3 regions of the Paenibacillus sp. PvP094 genome follow, and region 2 is predicted to be linked to each of the others. Evidence: riboswitches for the same ligand, from Rfam matches in the RefSeq annotation. Region 2 holds a riboswitch; each other region holds the start of a gene.
What was found. A riboswitch is a leader RNA that binds a small molecule or an ion and turns the genes downstream of it on or off. The one in region 2 is predicted to bind glycine.
Positions count from the first base shown of each region.

Region 1: another riboswitch for glycine. It lies ahead of sdaAB (L-serine ammonia-lyase, iron-sulfur-dependent subunit beta); the one in region 2 lies ahead of ABIC22_RS21395 (serine hydroxymethyltransferase).
Region 3: another riboswitch for glycine. It lies ahead of gcvT (glycine cleavage system aminomethyltransferase GcvT); the one in region 2 lies ahead of ABIC22_RS21395 (serine hydroxymethyltransferase).

Region 1 covers NZ_JBEPOM010000001.1:1,585,991-1,590,207, reverse strand. Annotated here, with positions in the region: gene ABIC22_RS07335 (MFS transporter) at 104-1,381, shown strand; glycine riboswitch at 1,575-1,700, shown strand; glycine riboswitch at 1,705-1,806, shown strand; gene sdaAB (L-serine ammonia-lyase, iron-sulfur-dependent subunit beta) at 1,913-2,602, shown strand; gene sdaAA (L-serine ammonia-lyase, iron-sulfur-dependent, subunit alpha) at 2,592-3,539, shown strand; gene ABIC22_RS07320 (alpha-glycosidase) at 3,723-4,217, opposite strand, start outside.
Region 2 covers NZ_JBEPOM010000001.1:4,638,824-4,643,040, forward strand. Annotated here, with positions in the region: gene ABIC22_RS21385 (ABC transporter ATP-binding protein) at 1-776, shown strand, start outside; gene ABIC22_RS21390 (M20 family metallopeptidase) at 860-2,338, shown strand; glycine riboswitch at 2,363-2,480, shown strand; glycine riboswitch at 2,484-2,565, shown strand; gene ABIC22_RS21395 (serine hydroxymethyltransferase) at 2,628-3,887, shown strand; gene gcvH (glycine cleavage system protein GcvH) at 3,907-4,217, shown strand, end outside.
Region 3 covers NZ_JBEPOM010000001.1:3,494,456-3,498,672, reverse strand. Annotated here, with positions in the region: gene ABIC22_RS16145 (PTS mannitol transporter subunit IIBC) at 1-1,069, opposite strand, end outside; gene gcvH (glycine cleavage system protein GcvH) at 1,499-1,891, opposite strand; glycine riboswitch at 2,233-2,356, shown strand; glycine riboswitch at 2,360-2,461, shown strand; gene gcvT (glycine cleavage system aminomethyltransferase GcvT) at 2,644-3,780, shown strand; gene gcvPA (aminomethyl-transferring glycine dehydrogenase subunit GcvPA) at 3,777-4,217, shown strand, end outside.

The DNA of each region.
Region 1 (4,217 bases), 3.1 Mb from region 2:
TTTTTTTACTGCGAAAAAGGATCAAATAGGAGATAATACAATTATTGGGTTTTAATTCAGTGCTTCTTAAAATTCATGAATGAACCTGGGAGGGATCTGATGGATGAGCAATGATCGAGATCAGGAGAAAGGGAAGGGCACCCAGTCAGGGGGATGGAAACATGCTGGTTTGCTCCTGGGCGGAGTAGGCATATCCAACCTGGGGGATTTCATCTACATTGTAGCCATTAATTTGATGGTGCTTAACATGACACAGTCCCCGGCGGCAGTTGCAGGCTTGTGGATTATCTCGCCGATTGCCTCGGTATGCACCAAGTTCTGGTCAGGCAGTCTGATTGACCGCTACGACCAGCGGCAGCTGATGATTGGGGCGGATGTGGTGAGAGCTGTGCTCGTGGCATTGCTTCCGCTGATGCCCAGTCTATGGATGATGTACGGCATCATTTTTCTTGTCAGCATGTCCTCATCCATATTCGTACCTTCTTCGCAGGTGTACATCACCCGGCTGGTTCCTGCTGAGCGGCGCAAGCGATTCAATTCCCTGCAGGCAATGATCAGTTCTGGTGCTTTTATTACAGGCCCAGCCATAGCCGGAGTCATGTTGATTTATCTGTCACCTGCAGCGGCGATCTATGCCAATGCAGCTTCCTTTGTGGTGTCGGCGCTAATCCTGATGTTACTGCCAAGGCTGGGCACTGGAGAGCAGAGCAGCGGTAGGACAAGGCTAACCCCTCGCCTGATTGCCCAGGATTGGCGAGCCGTAATGCTATTCAGTCGCCAAGCAGGATATGTGGTGGGCATCTATGCCTTGTTCCAGATTATTCTTGTTATTGGCATGTCGCTGGATGCACAGGAAGTGGTGTTTATCCGTCAAGTCATGAACCTGTCCGAGTCACACTATGGTGCGTTGATGAGTGTTACTGGAGCTGGATACATGGCGGGTTCTCTGCTGGTTTGGTTGTTCGCCAAACACTTGTCCATCCGTCACATGATGGGCGGAGGCGTGCTCTTGGTTGCGCTTGGTTATTTCCTGTTCGCTCGTTCGTTTTCGTTCGAACTTGCCGCATTCGCCTTTATTCTGCTTGGGTTGTGTTCGGCGCCGGCAAACACGGGACTGGTCACCTTTTATCAGAATAATATACCGGTAGACTTGATGGGGCGAATGAGCAGCGTACTTGGACTCATGCTGAGTGCATTGCAGGTCATTTCGATTTTGGTCATGGGTGTAGTTGCCGAAGTGATCTCTCTTCGAACGGTATATACGGTCGTTTCGGCAGTTCTGATGCTGGGTTCCCTTCTGTTATGGCTTACGAGCTGGCTTCCTTCAAGACAGTCATATTATAAGGATCACAGCTCTTCCTCAAAATCTCTACATAGCTAGTCTATATCCTATTGAAAACTGAACGATTCCGTGGAAAGCTGCATATAATATTAGAGGAATTTTGCCAAGATGATAATGATGCGTTACTTTTGTTGACATTACGTGTGTTGCATATTAATCTGTTATATGAATGATCAATTTCACAAGGACAACGTTTGATATGTGTTCAAGCGAATATATACGATACAGCGGATGAGAACGAGCGGGAGAGACCTGGGCAGGCCATTGGTTTAAGTAGGCTGCCAGGCACCGAAGGAGCAAGCCGCTGCGCACCCGGCGCAGGTGGTTAATCTCTCAGGTAAATGTACCATCGTTGGACGCAACTCTGGAGAGTGCGCGAATGCGCCACCCAAGGGGTATATGATGAGAAGGGTACCCCATGGGGCGGCCTCTGATCATGAAACTCTCAGGTAACGAGGACAGAGAGAGGGCCTAAGGCCTTCTACTGTCCTTTTTTGATGTCATCATTCAGTAATGAAGGAACATTATGGTGCATGTCTGGATGGATATGACGATATGGAGGGGTGCAGGATGCGATTTAAAGATGTTTTTTCAATTATTGGTCCGTCGATGACGGGCCCTTCAAGTTCACATACAGCTGGGGCAGCGAGATTGGGAAGAATTGCAAGGCAGTGGCTGGGGTGTACGCCTGAACGTGCCAGGCTGACACTATACGGCTCATTTGCCGATACGTATCAAGGTCACGGTACAGATCTGGCGTTAATTGGTGGTTTGCTTGACTATGTCACGGATGATCCGCGGATACCGGACGCCGAGGCGTATGCCGAACAAGCGGGTATGGAGGTTGAGTTCTATACAAGTGGACTGCCTGCTCCGCATCCGAATACGGTCAAAATTGAGTTGTGGCACGGTGAGCGTCAATGTTCACTCGTTGGTGCTTCGATTGGCGGCGGCAGTGTGTCGGTGCATGCGCTTAATGATTTCCGGGTACAGATCAGCGGGGAATTCCCCACACTCGTTCTGCGTCATGCGGACAAGGCAGGGGTGCTTGCTTCCGTGACGTCTACGATCAGCTCCTCAGGGGTTAACATCGGTTATATGCAGGTAGACCGAAAAGCCCGGGATGGCGAAGCACTAACAGCGATGGAAATGGACGGAGCACCAAGTGCCGAGATGTTGGAACGCCTGCGTTCACTGGATCATGTGCTGGATATTCGCGTCATTGATTTGAAGAGAGGGGTTGATCCGGATGCGCTTTAAGCACTTGCATGAGCTGAATACGATCTGTACGGCTGAATCCAAAACCATTGCCCGGCTAATGATCGAGGAGCAGGTCCAGGAGACCAATACGCCGGAAGCGGATGTTGTGCGGCAGATGTCGGAATATTATCAGGTGATGAAAGAGGCTGTACGGAAAGGACTGACGGAGGACACCACTTCGCGCAGTGGCTTGACCGGCGGAGACGGCAAAAAGATGGCCGAATATATTCGCCAGGGCGAAACCTGCTCGGGGGACGCTTCCGCACTGGCAATGGCCTATGCGCTGTGTGTATCTGAAGTCAACGCATCCATGGGCCGGATTGTGGCTACGCCGACAGCGGGTTCTTGCGGGATTATCCCCGGTGTATTCATCAGCTCCCAGGAGCGATTCGGATGGAGTGATGAGCATCTGGTGAACGGCTTATTCTGTGCAGGTGCAATTGGATATGTCATCGCCAATAACTCGTTTATTTCTGGTGCAGAGGGTGGCTGTCAGGCAGAAGTCGGTTCGGCGATCGGCATGGCTGCCGGTGCAATGGTGGAGCTGCGTGGGGGGACGCCGGAGCAGGTCGTTCATGCCGTAGGTCTCGCGTTAAAAAATACACTGGGCCTCATCTGCGATCCGGTCGCAGGGCTTGTTGAAATTCCATGCATCGTCCGCAACGGACTCGGTGCGGTAACGGCACTGGCTGCAGCCGATATGGCGCTGGCCGGGGTAAGAAGTGCTATTCCATCGGATGAAGTCATTGATGTCATGCTGGAAGTGGGAAGTGCGATGCCGAGCAGACACCGCGAGACAGCGCAGGGCGGGTTGGCCCAGACGCCAACGGGCCGGAAAATGATGGAGAAGCTGGCGAAACCCAAAGCGAAGCGTGCGGAACCTGAAGCTGAGTCCGAACCACAGAGCACAACCGATATTTCGAAAGAGCAGGCATAGAACGAAGCCCATAGGACAGGATTAATTATACAGGAGACAAAATGGAGAAAAGCGTCCACTGGCCTTTACAGGTCATGCTGGACGCCTTTTTTTTATTTGATGAGAAAGAGCCTCAGCCTAACTCCGGGCTTTACAGGAGAAAACTCTTGTAATCTACGACGATGAGAAATAAATATTTACCGTTTATCCCTGACTGATATCTGTACTTAACACAGCATAACCGTATGCTGGCAGTTCAACAGCGAGAACATCGCCGTCCTTAGCTGTGCGGTGGTTACCGTCCAACAATTCGGTCCATTCGCCCGCGCCACCCTCGAATTCAATCATCGCCGTTTCCTCCGAACGATTGAACAGAACGAGAATGCGTTCATCCTCACTCTGCCGTTCGAGAACGAGCTGGCTGCCTTCAGGACGGGCTTGCAGGAATCGAACATGACCTTCTGCACGTAGAGCGGGATGGGCATGGCGAAGGGCGATAAGCTGCTGATAAAAGGTGAACAACTCACGGTCCTGCTTCGCCTCGTCCCATTCCATGCATTTCCGGCAGCCCGGATCATGGTCGCCATCCAGCCCGATCTCGTCTCCGTAATAGATGCACGGCGTGCCCAGATAGGTGAACTGGAACAATGCTGCCAGTTTCATCTTGCGCTGATCGCCTTCACACAGTGTCAGCAGCCT
Region 2 (4,217 bases):
AACTTGAGACGCCTTATGACGGAAGGATCCTCTATGCGGGCCGGGAACTGGCAGAACTCGGCAAGAGGGAACTTCGCCGAATCCGGGCAAGCATGGGGATGGTTTTCCAAGACCCCTATTCCTCGCTCAATCCCCGAATGAGGATCAGTGATATTCTGGCAGAGCCTCTGCTGGCGCACCGACTTGAAAGTCGTTCGTCTGTTGGAGAACGGGTGGATCGCCTGCTCGAAACTGTCGGAATATCGACAGAAGACAAAAGTCGTTATCCTTATGAATTTTCCGGAGGACAGCGACAGCGAATTGGCATTGCGAGGGCTTTGTCCCTAAACCCCAGGTTTATCGTGTGCGACGAGCCCGTTTCAGCTCTCGACGTCTCGATCCAGGCCCAGATTCTGAATCTCCTGAAGAAGCTCCAGAAGGAGAAGGGGCTCGCATACCTGTTCATCGGACACGGCCTCGGCGCAGTCCGCTATATCAGCGATCGAATAGCTGTTATGTATCTAGGCAAGATTGTGGAGATTGCGAGCCGGGATAAGCTGTTCAGGGTGCCGAAGCATCCCTATACGAACGCCTTGTTAAGTGCGAATCCGGTAATCGATCCAAAGCTTCGTTCACACAAACGGATTATTATCCAAGGGGATGTTCCGAACCCAGTCCGCCTGCCAGGCGGCTGTCGCTTCCACACGCGGTGCCCGATCGCCAAAGCAATCTGTCGCGAATTCGAACCGGAGCTTAAAGGTCACGATCATGCCGTTGCCTGCTTTGCATTTAATTAACAGATAGCCTGTACTCAGTGTATTTGCTGTTTCCGTAGCCCAATGATGTAGAGTAGCCGAAATTAAGGAGAGAGGTGTTTGGCATGAATGAGAAGATCATTGAAGAAGTCACCGCGTATATCGAAGGCAAGAGAGATTTATTTATCGATGTAAGCGACTCGATCTGGGACTTCGCTGAAACGCGATTCGAAGAATTCGAGTCAGCGGATTTGCTCTGCAGGACGCTGGAACAGGAGGGGTTTTCAGTAGAGAAAGGCGTTGCCGGACTCGCCACCGGGTTTGTAGGCAGTTTCGGGAACGGTTCTCCGGTCATTGCTGTTCTTGGTGAGTTTGACGCGCTGGCAAGCCTTAGTCAGCAGGCGGGATCAGCAGTTTTCGATCCTCTTGTGCCGGGTGCGAATGGACACGGTTGCGGGCATAATCTGCTCGGAGCAGGCTCTCTGGCGGCTGCCTTTGCGGTGAAGGATTATCTGCAGGAACATGGTATGTCCGGCACGGTTCGATACTATGGCTGTCCGGCGGAAGAGAGTGGATCTGGCAAAGCCTACATGGCCAGAGCTGGATTGTTCCGGGATGTCGACGTCGCTTTCTGCTGGCATCCTGCCACGATGAACGTTGTCATGCATATGTCCTCTCTTGCTAATCTGCATGTGCACTTCAAGTTCACGGGCCGCAGCGCCCACGCGGCGGCCGCACCCCATCTCGGACGAAGCGCGCTGGATGCGGTCGAGCTGATGAATGTGGGAGTGAACTACTTGCGTGAGCATATGATTTCGGATGCGCGAATCCACTATGCCGTGACGAATACAGGAGGCTTTGCACCCAATGTTGTGCAGGCTGAAGCAGAAGTGAACTATTTGGTTAGGGCGCCGAAGTCCTCCCAGGTTGCGGAATTGTTTGAACGGGTTCTCGATGTTGCTCGTGGAGCGGCCCTGATGACGGGAACTACGATGTCATATCACTATGAAGGCGGGGCGTCCAATCTCATCCCGAATGCGGCTCTGGAAGGCAAAATGCACGAGTTCCTCACTGGGATTGAGCTTCCCGTTTATACTGAGGACGAATTGGCCTTTGCCCAAGAGATCTTTGCTATGATCCCTGAAGAGGATAAGACAAGTGCATCGCGACAGAGTGGAAAGAAGGTCCATGACATGCTCTCGGCCCGTCCTCTTGCGGGCTTCGTCGCTCCACTTATGGATACAATGCGCGTTATGCCAGCGTCAACGGACGTAGGAGATGTTAGCTGGAACGTGCCGACTGCACAATGCGGTACCGCGACCTGGGCTTATGCGACGCCGATCCATGCCTGGCAGACTGTTGCGCAAGGCAAGAGCAGCTATGCACACAAAGGCATGCTGCTCGCAGGCAAAGTGATGGCGTGTACTGCCATTGCAGCGCTGCTTGACCCTGCCCTCATTGAGCAGGCGAAGGCAGAGCTTGCGGAACGACTGGAAGGAGAGTCGTACGTTAGCCCGTTCCCTGATGACGTGATACCTCCGACTCTTTCCTTCTCTTCAAAAACGGCCGGAGCAGCATCTGAACAAACACCGGTGAAGGTGTAATTCCCAATCAACTGAATATAGCGAATGACGATGGCCGGGAGAGACCGCGGAAGCGAAATAAAGCTTCGGGGCACCGAAGGAGCAAGTCAGCGGCTGGCCAGCCGCTGGTTAAACTCTCAGGTAAACGTACCGCCATCCGACGCAACTCTGGAGAGAGCCAACAAGCCACCAAAGGGGTAATAACGGTCGAAGAGGGCCGTTTAAACTCTCAGGTACCCGGGACAGAGAACACGGCATGAGCCGGTTCACTGTCCCTTTTTTTATATATTATCCTAAGGAGGACATTTACTTGAGTTTATTAAACTATGATTCCGACATTTATGCTGCGATTGAACGAGAGCACGACAGACAATTAGAGACGCTGGAGCTGATTGCTTCCGAAAACATCGTGAGTCCGGAGGTCATGGAGGCGATGGGGACGGTCCTGACGAACAAGTACGCGGAAGGTTATCCGGGGAAAAGGTATTATGGAGGCTGTGAACATGTGGACGAAGTTGAGATTCTGTCGATGGAGAGGGCGAAATTGCTGTTCGGTGCCCAACATGCCAACGTTCAGCCCCATTCAGGTGCGCAAGCCAATACGGCCGTGCTGTTCCACTGGCTGAAGCCGGGCGACAAGCTGATGGGGATGAACCTTTCTCAGGGGGGTCATTTGACTCACGGAAGCCCGGTAAGCTTATCGGGCAAATGGTTCGAAGCAGTCTCCTATGGAGTGGATGAGCGATCTCATCTGATCGACTACGACCAAGTAGAGTCGGTGGCCCACAAGGAAAAGCCGGCCCTGATCATCGCCGGAGCCAGCGCTTATCCACGGATCATTGATTTTATAAAGTTCAAGGAGATTGCGGACAGAGTTGGTGCGAAATTCATGGTCGACATGGCACATATCGCTGGACTTGTGGCGGCAGGAGTGCATCCGTCTCCGGTTCCATATGCCGACGTTACAACAAGTACGACGCACAAAACGCTGCGCGGTCCGCGCGGTGGACTACTGTTGACGAACGACGAAGAAACGGCTAAAGGGCTGAACAAGTCGATTTTTCCGGGTATCCAAGGCGGTCCGCTCATGCATATTATTGCGGCCAAAGCCGTAAGCTTTCGAGAGGCACTGGAGCCGTCATTCCAAGCGTACGCGAAGAAGGTCGTCAGCAATGCTGGAACGCTTGCGGACACATTGATGGCAGAAGGTGCAACACTCGTCTCCGGAGGCACGGATAACCATTTGATGCTGATCGACGTTCGTCCGTGGGGACTCACGGGCAAAGAGGCCGAAAGATTGCTCGAGCATGTTGGCATTACAGTGAACAAAAACACGATTCCTGGAGAGACGACCAGTCCGTTCGTCACGAGCGGCATCCGTATCGGCACCCCGGCACTGACTACGAGAGGTATGGACGAAAAAGAAATGATAAGACTTGGACGCTGCATCGCAAGAGCCTTGAGACATCGAGACGACCCGGTAGTCATTGCCAAAGTAAGAGAGCAGACTGCTGAGCTTGCCGGGGCGTTTCCTCTCTTCTCGAGGGGGCAGCTTCAGAAAAAAATGTAGACCGAGAGGGTGCCGATGAATGAGTGAAGTCAAAGCTGGATTGGGTTATACGGTTGAGCATGAGTGGGTGGAGGTGCGGGGATCTAGCCTTGTTAGGATCGGTATTACGGATTATGCGCAAAGACAGCTTGGTGACATCGTATTTGTAGAAGTGGCGAAAGTGGGAACAACGCTTCAAGCGAACGAGACGGTGGGTACGATTGAATCGGTCAAAACAGTATCGGACTTATTCAGTCCAGTTAGCGGTACAGTTACGAGGGTTAACGATCAGTTACTGGACGCTTCTGAAAAAGTCAACGACGATCCCTACGGGCAAGGCTGGATCGTCGA
Region 3 (4,217 bases), 1.1 Mb from region 2:
CTGCAGACTCCAGATCTTCTTCTTTTTGCTTACCTGTTTTCAGCAGCAGTGCTGCAACCAGGAAGGATACGATAGCAGCCACAGCCACCCCGGCGAGCATCGGCAGATATCCACCTTTTGGCGTTAACAGGGAATATGCAATGATACTACCCGGTGAAGGTGCTGAGACCAGTCCGGCTCCGGTAAGCATGAAGGTTGCTGTACCTGCCACGCCGCCTGCGATTGCCGCAAGAATCAGAATCGGTTTCATCAGAATGTAAGGGAAATAAATTTCATGAATTCCCCCGAAGAAGTGGATGATAACCGCACCCGGTGCGGAAGATCTTGCTGTTCCACGACCGAAGAAGCAGTAAGCCAGCAGGATACCAAGTCCGGGACCCGGGTTCGATTCAAGCATGTATAATACGGATTGACCCAATTCTCTCGCTTGATCTGTTGCAATCGGTGTTAGAATGCCGTGGTTGATTGCATTGTTCAGGAACAATACCTTCCCTGGTTCAATGATCAGGTTGACGAGTGGGAGCAATCCCAGATTCATCAGCCCCTGTACACCAGCCGATAATACGGTGCTAATTCCTTCTACAGCAGGTCCGATACCCAGCAGTGCAATGATCGCCAGGATACCACCGATAATACCGGCTGAGAAGTTATTAACCAACATCTCGAACCCTGCTTTGATCTTGCCTTCAACGGCTTTATCGAACTTTTTGATGATCCATGCAGCCAGTGGTCCGGCTATCATGGCACCCAGGAACATCGGAATGTCACTGCCGACGATAACCCCTATAGTCATGATGGCACCAATGACACCACCACGCTGGCCATGCACCATCGTACCTCCAGTGTAACCGATAAGCAGTGGCAGCAAATATTTGATCATCGGATCTACTAACGTTGCAATCGTTTCGTTAGGGAACCAGCCTGTTTTGATAAACATGGCCGTAATTAGCCCCCAGGCAATAAATGCACCCATATTCGGCATAACCATGCCGCTTAGGAATCGGCCAAAACGCTGAACGCCTACCCGGAGACCGCCTTTGGAATTGGACGTTTGGTCCAAGTTACTCATTGTATTATCCTCCTCGGATCAAGTAGTTATCATTTATGAAAGGGGTATCATTTCTCCCCTGCTGTTATCCTAAGCCAGATTGGTCTCCGGTTCAACGAAATGAAAGCGTACTTTCGTCATGATCATTGATGACAACATTGTGTTTATGTAATCGTTTTTATGATGATGAGAGGGTTCTAACCATTGATATACTTGGCTTTTTTCGTATGTGTCTTATATCATTTACGGTACTAAATTCAATAATATAGCATGTGCGATTCAGCCTTATTCCATCCTGTTCAAGTGTCTCATATGGCAACAAGCCTGTCCTTGGGAACACGAAAAAGCCTGCATGAGCACCAAGGCTCACACAGGCTCTGAAGACGTGCACGACCGTCCAACGTATGAAAAAATCTTAGATTAATAAAGGTTATTTAGTGCAAATACATTCTACTCCTCGGTGTGCTTACGATATGCATCAGCATTCATCAGTTTAGACAACGCTGCTGTCAAATCACCTTCAACACGAATCTCAATCATCCAGCCTTCTTCGTAAGGCGAACTGTTGACGAGTTCAGGTGCATCCTGCAGTGCTTCATTCACAGCAATAATCGAACCGCTTACCGGAGAAAACAAATCCGAAACCGTCTTCACGGATTCAATCGTACCAATGCTGTCTTCCGCTTTTACATCCGATTCAAGGTCAGGCAATTCCACAAACACAATGTCACCCAGCTGATGCTGCGCGAACTCGGTAATGCCGATCCGTACAGTATCCTCCCCTACGGTTTGCACCCACTCGTGCTCTTCACTGTACAGGAAATCACTTTTCAATTCGCTCATCGATATCCGCCTCGCTTTTCATTAATGAGTGCATGCGTCCCTTCGGCCAACCCTTTTTCCCAGAACATAGCGTAAGATATTTTTGATTGAAATGTCAAGATACCTCACAAATTATTTGATTTTTGATGATTACAGCCTGTAACGCAAACACCCTCACTCTACATATAATGGGTAATATTAGAATAGTAAGCGCACTCTTTTTATATACACGAACAATAAATTGAGATCACTAAATATTATTCGGTTTTTTATTAATTTCTGTGATATCGTTCTTGACATCGATAGTGGATTCACGTTTTAATGAGAGAGTAAATGTTAATCGTTGTGTGCATCACCCGCGGATGAATGTAAAGGGAGAGATTACCCGTGACGCCCAACTCTTGGATGCACGCGGTAACGCCGAAGGAGTAAACCACCCGACAAGCGGGAGGTGAATCTCTCAGGCAAAAGGACTTTTACGGGACGCAACTCTGGAGAGCATCTATTCGCCCGGTATGGGCGTTATGATCACCCAAGGGGAAACCTGCTGCAACCTATTGGCGGGGTAACTCTCAGGTACCAAGGACAGAGCCTAAGAATACAGCGTGCTTCTGGCATGCCGGTTCTTTGGCCTGTCCTTTTCCTTTTTCCCAAAAAAACGAAAGTCAGGATCGAGCCGGCGCTGTCGTCAGCTGCCTTAACCATACTTATTCAAGAAAAGAATCATTCATGTTATACACTCGGCCCAGTAGCGGCCATAACGAGGTGATTTGATGTCCGATTTGCTTAGAACTCCACTCTATCCACTTTATCAGCAATATGAAGGTGTACGGTGCATCGATTTTGGAGGCTGGGAGCTTCCGGTTCAATTCAGTGGGATTCAGAAGGAACATGAAGCGGTGCGAGAACGGGCCGGACTGTTCGATGTATCCCACATGGGTGAATTCACGGTACAGGGTGAACAGGCCGAAGCATTTTTGCAGAAACTGACGACCAACGACGTGACTTCACTGGTTCCTGGCCAGGCACAATACACGTTAATGTGTTACCCGGACGGTGGCGTAGTGGACGATCTGCTCGTATACAAGCTGGAAGATCAGCATTATATGCTCGTCGTGAATGCCTCTAATATTGATCAGGACTGGGCCTGGCTGCAAGAACACATGGTTCCTGGGGTGAGCATGACGAATGACTCCGCGGAAACAGCCCTCCTGGCTCTACAGGGCCCGCTTGCTACAGACATCATCGGAAAAGTTACAGATACTGACGTATCCATAATCGAGCCTTTTCGTTTTGTACAGAATGCTGAGGTCTGTGGTGTAAAACTGCTGCTGTCCCGCACCGGTTATACCGGAGAAGACGGCTTCGAACTATACGTACAGGCAGATCAGGCCGCTGCGGTCTGGAACGGATTAATGGAGGCTGGCGCTGATCACGGTCTGGTTCCGGCTGGACTTGGTGCACGGGATACACTTCGATTCGAAGCGAAGCTGCCCCTCTACGGACAGGAACTATCGCCGACCATTTCACCGCTGGAAGCAGGCGTTGGCATGTTTGTGAAGCTGAATGCCGGACCTTTTATCGGACACGAAGCACTATTGCAGCAAAAGAATGGTGGACCTTCCCGTAAACTGGTCGGCATTGAAGTACTGGAGCGCGGGATTCCACGTCCCCACTATCCCATCTACGTGGAAGGCGTGCAGATCGGGGAAGTAACAACCGGTACACAGTCCCCTACGCTGAAGCGCAATCTGGGGCTCGCCCTAATTAACAGCCAATATGCTGCACTCGGCACCCCGCTCGAGATTGAGATTCGTGGCAAAAAGCTGAAAGCCGAAGTTGTGAAGACCCCTTTTCATAAACGGACACGTACGTCAAAGACACCTACCCAAGGAGCTGATCAAGCATGAACAAGCACCGCTACATTCCCATGACTGAACAGGATCAGAGCGCCATGCTCGCGACCATCGGTGTGGAAACGATTGAAGATCTGTTCCATGACATCCCGCAGGAGATTCGTTATCAAGGCGAGCTGCCGGTCTCCTCCAAACTGGATGAATACGCGCTGACACGCCACATGTCGAAGCAGGCTGGCGCCAATGCCAATTTTGAGACACACGCCAGTTTCCTGGGCGCAGGCATATACGATCATCATATCCCTTCCGTGATTAATCACGTCATTTCCCGTTCCGAGTTCTATACCGCCTATACGCCATATCAGCCCGAAATCAGTCAGGGCGAGCTCCAGGCGATCTTCGAATTTCAATCGTATATCTGTGAACTGACTGGCATGGCTGTAGCCAATGCGAGCATGTATGATGGCGCGACCGCATTTGCAGAAGCAGGG